Regions from separate parts of the Mumia sp. ZJ430 genome, predicted to be linked through region 1. Evidence: riboswitches for the same ligand, from Rfam matches in the RefSeq annotation. Region 1 holds a riboswitch; the other holds the start of a gene.
The links. A riboswitch is a leader RNA that binds a small molecule or an ion and turns the genes downstream of it on or off. The one in region 1 is predicted to bind cyclic di-AMP.

Region 2: it holds a riboswitch for cyclic di-AMP, as region 1 does, so the genes downstream of both, HCT63_RS18360 (C40 family peptidase) here and HCT63_RS12085 (C40 family peptidase) in region 1, are expected to answer to the same signal.

Annotation. Positions count from the first base shown of each region.
Region 1 covers NZ_JAAHFK010000002.1:1,142,992-1,147,610, forward strand. The annotation lists gene HCT63_RS12080 (DUF3048 domain-containing protein) at 51-1,076, opposite strand; gene HCT63_RS12085 (C40 family peptidase) at 1,150-1,740, opposite strand; cyclic di-AMP (ydaO/yuaA leader) riboswitch at 1,747-1,908, opposite strand; gene HCT63_RS12090 (cysteine desulfurase family protein) at 2,229-3,368, opposite strand; gene nadC (carboxylating nicotinate-nucleotide diphosphorylase) at 3,370-4,224, opposite strand; gene nadB (L-aspartate oxidase) at 4,218-4,619, opposite strand, start outside.
Region 2 covers NZ_JAAHFK010000004.1:442,325-446,943, reverse strand. The annotation lists gene HCT63_RS18365 (long-chain fatty acid--CoA ligase) at 1-386, shown strand, start outside; gene HCT63_RS18360 (C40 family peptidase) at 641-1,669, opposite strand; cyclic di-AMP (ydaO/yuaA leader) riboswitch at 1,681-1,830, opposite strand; gene HCT63_RS18355 (hypothetical protein) at 1,957-2,220, opposite strand; gene HCT63_RS18350 (DEDD exonuclease domain-containing protein) at 2,327-4,105, shown strand; gene HCT63_RS18345 (Lrp/AsnC ligand binding domain-containing protein) at 4,152-4,436, shown strand; gene trpD (anthranilate phosphoribosyltransferase) at 4,449-4,619, opposite strand, start outside.

The DNA.
Region 1 (4,619 bases):
GGTCGCGAGGCGGGTCACAGCCCACCCTTGTGGCGTGTGATGTCGCTCGCTCAGCCGCGGACGGAGATGCCACCCGCACCCTGGGGCACGAGCTCGACGAACACCTTGCCGGGCTCGAGCACGACCGGCTTGCCGCCCGCGACCAGCCGGACCGGCGCGCCGGCGTTCTTCTTGCTCCAGCGGGCCTCGAGCATGGTGCCGCCGTGGAGAACGACGGCCTTGCCTTTGCCGGTGAACACCGTCTCGGGGACGGGGTTGCCAGCCGGGTCGCGGTAGCCCGCGTCGGCCTGGCGCGTGAACAGCACGAGCACCGTGTCCGGGGAGAAGTCCTTGCCCTTCTGGGCGTGCCCGTTGACGCGCGTGTAGCGACCATCCGCGTACTTCCAGCGGGTCGCCGAACCCCGCGAGAAGCGGACGTCGAACGAGGTCGCCTTCTTCTTCGCAGCAGTCGGTGTCGCGCCGAACGGGAGGTAGGGGGCGGGGATCGCCGCCTTGCTGGACGCGTGCTGGTCGGCGTAGGCGTCGAGGTCGAGCAGCCGGTCGTACGGGGCACTCTTGGCGGAGTCTCGCGTGAGTGTGAGGTTGCCGGTGTCCTCGCTGTGGAAGTCGACGCCGGCGGCCTTGATCTTGCGGACGGCGACACCGGCGCCGCCGGAGGCGATGAGATGCCCACCGGTCGGCTTCACGAGCGCGATGTCGGTCGTACGGGTCGACCGTACGTGCCCGACCTTGTCCGGAGTCTGGGAGTAGAAGAATGCCGCGAGACGGGTCAGCCCACCCTCGACGAGCTCCTCGACGACCATGTCGGCCTCGGACAGCCCGTACTGCGGAGCACCGGCGGCCGTGTTCTCGATCTTGACGAGGAACGCGGGGTGGTCGGGCAGTCCCTTGGGCGCCGCCTTCCCGGTGAACGGGTTGGCACGGATCAGCGTCGCGGCATCACGGCTCGCGTCAGGCGTGTCGGGCGTCGGCTCCGGCTCGGGATCAGGCGAGCTCGAGCACGCAGCGACGAGGGCGAGCGCAGCGAGGGCAGCGGTAGCGCGCGCGGTCGCGCGGAGGTAGTTGCTCACGGGCATGCTCTCCATGGTGGAGCAGGGCCGGTGCCAGGTGTGGCACCGGCCCTGCCGTGTCGGTCTCGAGGGTCGTACGTCAGGCGCGCAGACGGACCGTGCCGGCGGACCAGCCCTTGGTCCAGATCCGCTCGACCTTCACGCGGCTCCCGGAGTAGGGCGCGTGGAGGATGCGGCCCTTGCCCCAGTAGATGCCCACGTGGTACTTGCGGGATCCACCGAAGAAGACGAGATCGCCCTTGCGGATGTTCTTCTTCTTGATCTTGCGCACGTGGCGGTACTGCGAGTTCGCGGTACGGGGCAGCTTCACGCCGGCCCTGCGGAACGAGTACGACGTGAGACCCGAGCAGTCGAAAGCGCCCGGGCCACTGGCGCCGTAGCGGTACGGGTCGCCCTTCTGGCGGGCAGCGACGCGCGAGGCCTTGCTGATGCGGGCAGCACGGCGCTTCTTGGCGGCGACGCGCTTGGCCTTCTTGCGGGCCTGCTTGGCCTGCTTGGCGGTCGGGGTCTTGGCTGCGGTGGTCTTGGCGGCCGCCATCTTGGTCGACGAGGTCGACGCCTTGGCGGTGGCGGCCTGCGACTCGCCGGCGGTCGAGACCACCATGACGAATGCAGCGAGCAGTGCGATGGGCAGCGCGACGAGGCGATGCATCCGGGGGTTCGCGAACATGAGTGCGTGGTTTCCCTTCCACGCCTGCGAAGTGAGCTGTCGGATTAGGGCCGAAGGATGGCCCTGCCCTTGCGGGCTTCACCCCGAGCACGCATGACCGCGGACGGTCTTCGTGCAGAGTTGGTTCCTCCGCTCCTGCCCCTGGGTGGGGGTCGATGATGGGGGCGTGTGCAGGTGGGGCAGGACTCGGCGTTTCCCACACACGATGTTCAGTTGTCGAGCCTCCGGGTCGCGTTCTCGGCTGGCTCATGTGAAGTTGTCCAGGCCCGTAGTCGAGCCGCGGGTCACCATAGACACGATTCGAGCCGAGTCTCAAACCCCCCCAAGCCATCACAAGACGTACATGGGCACCTGTCCAGGTACGGACCCCCTGAGATCACAGGGATCGAACGGGGTCGTCGTGAAGCCGCTCACATTGATCTCGGTTATGCATCGAGACGGTAACAGAATGGTTACGGCCGCAACGGCAGACTTGCCGGAACGGTCAGTTATCCGGCCAGTGCACGCAGCGTTGACACTGCGTTGATGACGGCTGCTGCGACACCGTCGAAATCAGCTCCCGACACTGCAGCGAACCGCACCGCCGTCTGGGCGACCTCCGGCTCCAGTCCGAGCGCAAGCAGCACCGCTGACGGCTCGTCCGAGCCGGCCGCACAGGCAGATCCGCTCGAGCAGACGATGCCGTGGTCGTGCTCGAGGGCGAGGAGCACCGCCTCCCCTGAGGTGCCGGGGAAGCAGAAGGACGCGTGGCCGGGGAGGCGGTGCTCGGCGTGTCCCGTGAGGAGTGCGCCGGGCGCGCCCTCGAGCACCTCGCGGACGAACGCGTCCCGCCCCGCGGCCAGGTCGGCACGCTCCTCGTCGCACCCTGGCCCCGTCGCCAGCCGCACAGCGGTCGCGAGACCGACCGCCGCCGCGACGTCCTCCGTACCCGACCGGCGACCGCGCTCCTGCCCTCCGCCGTGCACGAGAGGCTCCAGCGCGACCCCTCGGCGTACCCAGAGCGCCCCGCTCCCCTTGGGCGCACCGAGCTTGTGGCCGCTCAACGACAGCGCGTCCACGCCGAGATCGGCCGGATGGACCGCGACGGCCCCCATCGCCTGGACGGCGTCGGTGTGCATCAGCGCGCCGGCCCGGTGGGCGATCGCGGCGAGCTCGGCGACCGGCTGGAGGCTCCCGATCTCGTTGTTGGCGAGCATCACCGAGACGAGCGCGGTGTCCTCGTCGATGACATGCGCAGCCTCCGCGAGGTCCACCACGCCGTCGCCGTCGACGCCGAGACGGTGGACGTTGAAGCCGTGGAAGCGTGCCAGGTAGTCGCACGCCTCCAGGACCGCAGGGTGCTCGACGACCGAGGTGACGATCGCGCGACCGCGAGGCCGTGCCAGCGCCAGGCCCTTGACCGCGAGGTTGTCGGCCTCCGTACCGCCGGCGGTGAAGACGACCTCGGTCGGTCGGCCGCCGAGGGCGGTCGCGACCTGTGCGCGCGCCGCGGTCAGCGCACGGGCCGCGGCGTCGCCGAGCCCGTGGCGGCTGGACGGGTTGCCGAACTCTCCCGTGAGGTACGGCCACATGGCCTCCAGCACCTCACGGCGTACGGGTGTCGTCGCCGCCGCGTCGAGGTAGCGCACCTCAGCTCGCCACCTCGACGTCCAGCCCGAGGTCGAGGGCGCGGACGGAGTGCGTGAGTGCGCCGACGGAGATGAGGTCCACACCGGTCAGGGCGACCTCCCTGATGCCCGGCAGGGTAATCCCGCCGCTGGCCTCGACGAGCGCACGCCCGGCGATCGTCGCCACCCCCGTCCGCAGGTCCTCGAGCGAGAAGTTGTCGAGCATGATCGTGTCGACCCCTGCGGCGAGGACCGCGTCGATCTGGTCCAGCCGGTCCACCTCGACCTCGAGATGGACGGTGTGCGGGAGCCGTTCGCGCGCGACCCGCAGCGCCGCCGTGATCTGCTCGGGGTCGTCGCCGAGCACGGCGAGATGGTTGTCCTTGGCCATCACGGCGTCCGACAGCGAGAAGCGGTGGTTGTGCCCGCCGCCGCACGCGACCGCGTACCGCTCGAAGGCACGCAGGCCGGGCGTCGTCTTGCGGGTGTCGACGATGCGGACGCCCGTGCCGGCGACGGCGTCGACGTACGCGCGGGTCTGGGTCGCGATGCCTGACATCCGTTGGGCGAAGTTGAGGGCGACTCGCTCGGCGCGCAGGACGGCGCGGGCGCGGCCCTCGACCGTCGCGACGACCGTACCGGGCTCGAGGAGATCGCCGTCGCGGAGGACGAGGTGCACCGTCGTCGCAGGGTCGACCTGACGGAAGGCCGACTCAGCGACCCGTGCGCCGGCAAGGACACCGCCCTCACGGGCGACAAGGACGGCCGACGCCCGCGCGTCTGCAGGGACGAGCGTCTCGCCCGTGAGGTCGCCCCACGGAGCGTCCTCCTCGAGCGCGGCGGCCACGGTCTTCTCGACGTGAGCCTCGGTCAGCACGGGTGTCCTCCCTTGCGCACCCACGACAGGTGCCGGTCGAAGGCGTGGTCACGCTCGGGATGGTCGGTACGGAAGTGGGCGCCACGCGACTCCTCACGGGCGAGCGCAGCCATCACGACGACTCTCGCGACCTCGAGGAGGTTCGCGTCCTCGTACGCCGCGGTGGTGCCGTCGACCACAGCTCTCCAGCCGGCGAGGGTGTCGGCCGCCGCGGCGAGAGTCTGACCGTCACGGACCAGGCCGGCCGCGGCCCACATCGTCGCCTGGAGCCGCGCACGGTCCACAGGTGTCGCCGCAAGAGCCGGAGGAAGGTCCTCGTACGGGCTCGGCTCCCCGTCCCAGGGCGCGGGCGCCTGGACGCCGAGCGCGGCAACGCACCGGCGAGCCATCACCGC
Region 2 (4,619 bases), on a different contig from region 1:
AGAACGTCGTCCCAGCCGTGCTCGAGGACCGCGTCCGCGCCCACGTCCTGGTCAGCCAGGCCGTCGTGGTTGGTGAGGGCAAGCCGTTCGTCGGCGCGCTCGTCACGCTCGACGCCGAGGCGGTCGGCCCCTGGCTGGAGCAGCAGGGCCGAGCTGTCGACACCCCGATCGCGGAGCTCGCGGAGGACATTGACGTCATCGCAGCGGTCCAGACGGCCGTCGACGAGGCCAATACGCACGTCTCGCGCGCGGAGTCGATCCGCAAGTTCCGTATCCTCCCGATCGACTGGACCGAGGAGGGCGGCCAGGTGACGCCGACCCTCAAGCTCAAGCGCAACGTCGTGATGCGCGAGCACCGCGACGACGTCGAGTCCCTCTACCAGTAGCTCGGCATCTGCTTGCGTGGTGAGCGCACCGTTGGCGTGCGGCCGTTGGTGGGGCTGGGCGTCCACCCCACACGCACTCGTGGACGCTGCCGCACCGACGTACGGGTGGGCCTGCGGCTGCCGTCGGTGCCTGCGGATGTCGGTTGCTCAGTAGCCACGTCATCTGGCCGCGTGACGACAAAGCCCCGGCCCACCGCGAGGTGGACCGGGGCTCTTGCCGCACGCGCGTCACCCGACGCGGTGCCGCACGCGCGTCACCCGACGCGACGGACTCCGCTCACGGGCATCACGTCCACCGACACGACCTCGACGCTGCGGCCGGGACGCGGGGCGTGGACCAGCTTGCCGTCACCGAGGTAGATGCCAACGTGGCTGACCGGGCTGTAGTAGAACACGAGGTCGCCCGGGCTCATCGACGAGCGGGACACGGACGTGCCCATGCCCGACTGCGCCGACGACGAGTGCGGCAGCGACACGCCCGCTGCGCCGAACGCGGCCATCGTCAGACCGGAGCAGTCCCAGCTGCCCGGACCCGCTGCACCGTACACGTAGGGCTCACCGAGTTGCGCAAGCGCGAAGTCGATCGCCTTCTTGGCGCGGCCGGAGGCGTTCACCTTGGGCGCGCTCGACGAGGCACGGTCGTCGTCACGCGAGGTGCCGCCGCCGTGATCGCCGTTGTAGACCTCTTCGCGCTCCGCGGGCGTCAGCCGCGCCACCACGGCCTCGGCCTCCGCGACACGCTTGTCGAGGGTCGCCTGCTGCTTCTTCATCTCGCCCTGGGCATCGGAGATGACCTCGAGCTTGGACGAGAGCTGCGTGCGGCGCACCTTCAGCTCGTCGGCCTCGCGCTCGAACGCTGCCAGGCGGTCGGCCTGCGTGCTGTTGTACGACTGCAGCGCCGCCAGGCCGTTGAGGAACTCGTCGGGATCACCGCTCGCGAGCAGCTGGGTCGTAGGGCCCATCGGCGAGCTGGTAAGACGGTCGGTGATGGTCTTGGCGAGATCGTTGCGGACCCCGTCGACCTCGGACTCCTGCACCTTGACGTCCGCGCGGAGCTTCTTGATCTGCTTCTTGGCGCCCTCGACCTCTGTCTTGAGCTCGAGGTAGCGCTCGTTCGCCTGCTCGGCTTCGTGGCTGAGCTTGGCCACCTTGCGCTGGGCCTCTGCAAGGCTCGGCGCCTGGGGGTCTGCTGCACTCGGCGACGCACTGAGCGTCGCGGCGAGAACCACTCCTGAGCCAGCGGCGATGGCTGCCTTCATCGACAGCTTGCGGCCGTTCCGCACGTGGGACGGTCTCCTTCGCGTTCTCGACGCCTACCGGGTGAGCTGACGGGTTCGGGCCAAGAACGTGCCCTACCGCGCCCGTGGTGCAGCGCGGATTCACCCCAGGAACGCGTGGGTCCCCGGCTCCGGCGTCGATCGGGGGACCTCGGCCGAACTAGGCGGCTTGCCTGCGCTCTCCGGGGTAGAGAACTCCTCAGGCACGCGAGCCTCACCCTACGCAAGGTGGGGGCCAAGAATCAACGACGACAGGGCCCGATTGTGCACGGTGTGCTTACTCACCCTGAACCTCACGGCTCGTCGGGCGCCTCGCTCTCGACCGACGTCACGAGCCGGAGCGGTGGCACGAGGCCGGCAGAGCTCAGTGCGGCGAGTGCTGCCCCCTCCTCGGCGTCGAGCCGTACGGCGTCGTCAGGAGGCCCGAGGAGCGCGGTGACGACGCAGTCGCCGCACGCCCGGGGGCGCGCCAGGCAGCGGGCGCAGTCGATCGTGAGGGACTCGCCGTGGCCCGTCGCCGGTCCCGGCTGCTGGTGGAGCACGCGAGATTCGTTCATGCTCGGCACGCTACGACCGTGGGCTGACAGAAAGCGGGACCAGCGACACGCCGTACGACCCGGCGATTCGTCCGTGATGTCAGAGCCGCGACCTAACGTCACCCTCATGAAAGCCCCCTCCCCCGCGTCGCCCGTCCCCGTCCAGGGGACTCTCGACGAGCTGGGCCGCGACCTGTCCGCCGTCACGTTCTGTGTGGTCGACCTGGAGACCACAGGCGGCTCGGCGTCCGCCGGCTCGATGATCACCGAGATCGGCGCGGTCAAGGTACGCGGTGGCGAGATCCTCGGCGAGTTCCAGACCCTCGTCGATCCCGAGGGCGAGATCCCGACCTTCATCGCGGTGCTGACCGGCATCACCGACGCAATGGTCGTCGGCGCTCCCCGCATCGGCGAGGCGCTGCCGTCGTTCCTGGAGTTCGCGCGCGGCACGGTGCTCGTCGCGCACAACGCGCCGTTCGACGTCGGGTTCCTCAAGCACTTCTCGGCCGCGCTCGACCTCATGTGGCCCGGCTTCGAGACCCTCGACACCGCACGCCTCGCACGCCGCGTCCTCGTGCGCGACGAGGTCCCCAACTGCAAGCTCGGCACCCTCGCACGCCACTTCCGCTCCACGACGACGCCCAACCACCGCGCCCTTGCCGACGCGCGGGCCACTGTCGACGTGCTCCACGCGCTACTCGAGCGCGTCGGCACGATGGGCGTGACCACGATGGAGGAGCTCGCGACCTTCAGCGCGCGGGTCAGCCCGGCCCAACGTAAGAAGAGCCGGCTCGCCGACCACCTCCCGCACTCCCCCGGCGTCTACCTGTTCCGTGACCGCCACGAGCACGTCCTGTACGTCGGGACGTCCAAGGACCTCCGTACCCGGGTGCGCTCCTACTTCACGTCGAGCGAGACCCGCACCCGCATGGGCGAGATGATCGCGCTCGCGACCCGCGTCGAAGGCATCACCTGCGCCACCGCGCTCGAGGCGCAGGTGCGCGAGCTCCGGCTGATCGCGCACCACAAGCCGCCCTACAACCGGCGCTCGCGCCATCCCGAGCGGGCAACCTGGATCAAGCTCACGCGCGAGCCGTGGCCGCGCCTGTCGTACGTCCGCAAGACCGACGACGACGCCGACTACCTCGGCCCGTTCACCCGGCGCGCCTCGGCGGAACAGGTCGCGTCCGCGCTGCACGAGGCGTTCCGCATCCGCCAGTGCTCCGGCCGTCTGCCGCTTCGTCCGTCCCGTACGGCGTGCGCGCTCGCCGAGATGGGGGGCTGCCTCGCCCCGTGCGACGGGTCGACCACCGACGCCGAGTACGCCACAGAGGTCGAGCGTGTCCGTGCCGCGATCCTCACCGACCCGGTCGAGGTCGTCGAGGCCTCCACCGACCGCATGCGGACCCTCGCCTCGCAGGACCGCTTCGAGGACGCCGCACGAGAGCGGGACCGCCTCGTCAGCCTCCTGCAGGCCACGCACCGCAGCCAGCGGCTCTCGGCGCTGCTCTCGTGCAGGGAGGTCGTCGCCGCTCGCCCGCTCGACCCGGCACGGCGCGAGTGGGAGGTCCACATCGTCCGGCACGGTCGGCTCGTGGCGGCGGGCGTCATGCCGGCGACGACACCGTCCCGCCCGTGGGTCGACGCCCTCCGGGCCATCGCGGAGACAGTGGTCCCGGAGCAGGCCCCGGCCGCGACGGCCGCGGAGTCCGAGCTCGTGCTGCGCTGGATGGAGTCCGAGGGCGTCCGCCTCGTGGACCTCGACGGCGAGTGGGCGAGCCCTGCCCGCGGGGCCGGCCGGCACCTTCCGATCGTCGAGGCCGCAGAGCGATCACGTGCGCTGGCCGCCCCCTTCGACGAGGCCGGGGGCGACGGCTGGCGCACCGAGCACCGGCCCCGTCGATGACGAGTAGGCTGCCCCGCGTACCCCGACTCGTCCGCCAGGAGGGCCCGTGATCACCGCGATCGTGTTCATCAATGCCGAGGTCGACCGCATCCCCGAGGTCGCTGAGGAGATCGCCGCCCTCGACGGCGTCAGCGAGGTCTACTCGGTCACCGGGCACATCGACCTGATCGCGCTCGTGCGCGTCCGTCGGACCGAGGACATCGCCGACGTCGTCGCCGACCGCGTCAACAAGGTCGCCGGCGTCCGCTCGACCGAGACGCACATCGCCTTCCGGACGTACTCCCAGCACGACCTTGAGTCGGCGTTCAGCATCGGCGGTGACCTCGAGTAGCGAACCCGGCCCTCAGACCTCGCGCTGAGAGGCCGCGGCCCACTCGTCGAGTGCACGCAGCGCCGCACCGGAGTCGAGCGCCTCGCGCGCCAGCGCCGTGCTGCGTTCCATCCGCGCGAGAAGGTCGTCCGTGGACCCCTCGTATGCGGCCAGACCCGCGCCGGCGTTGAGCACCACGGCGTC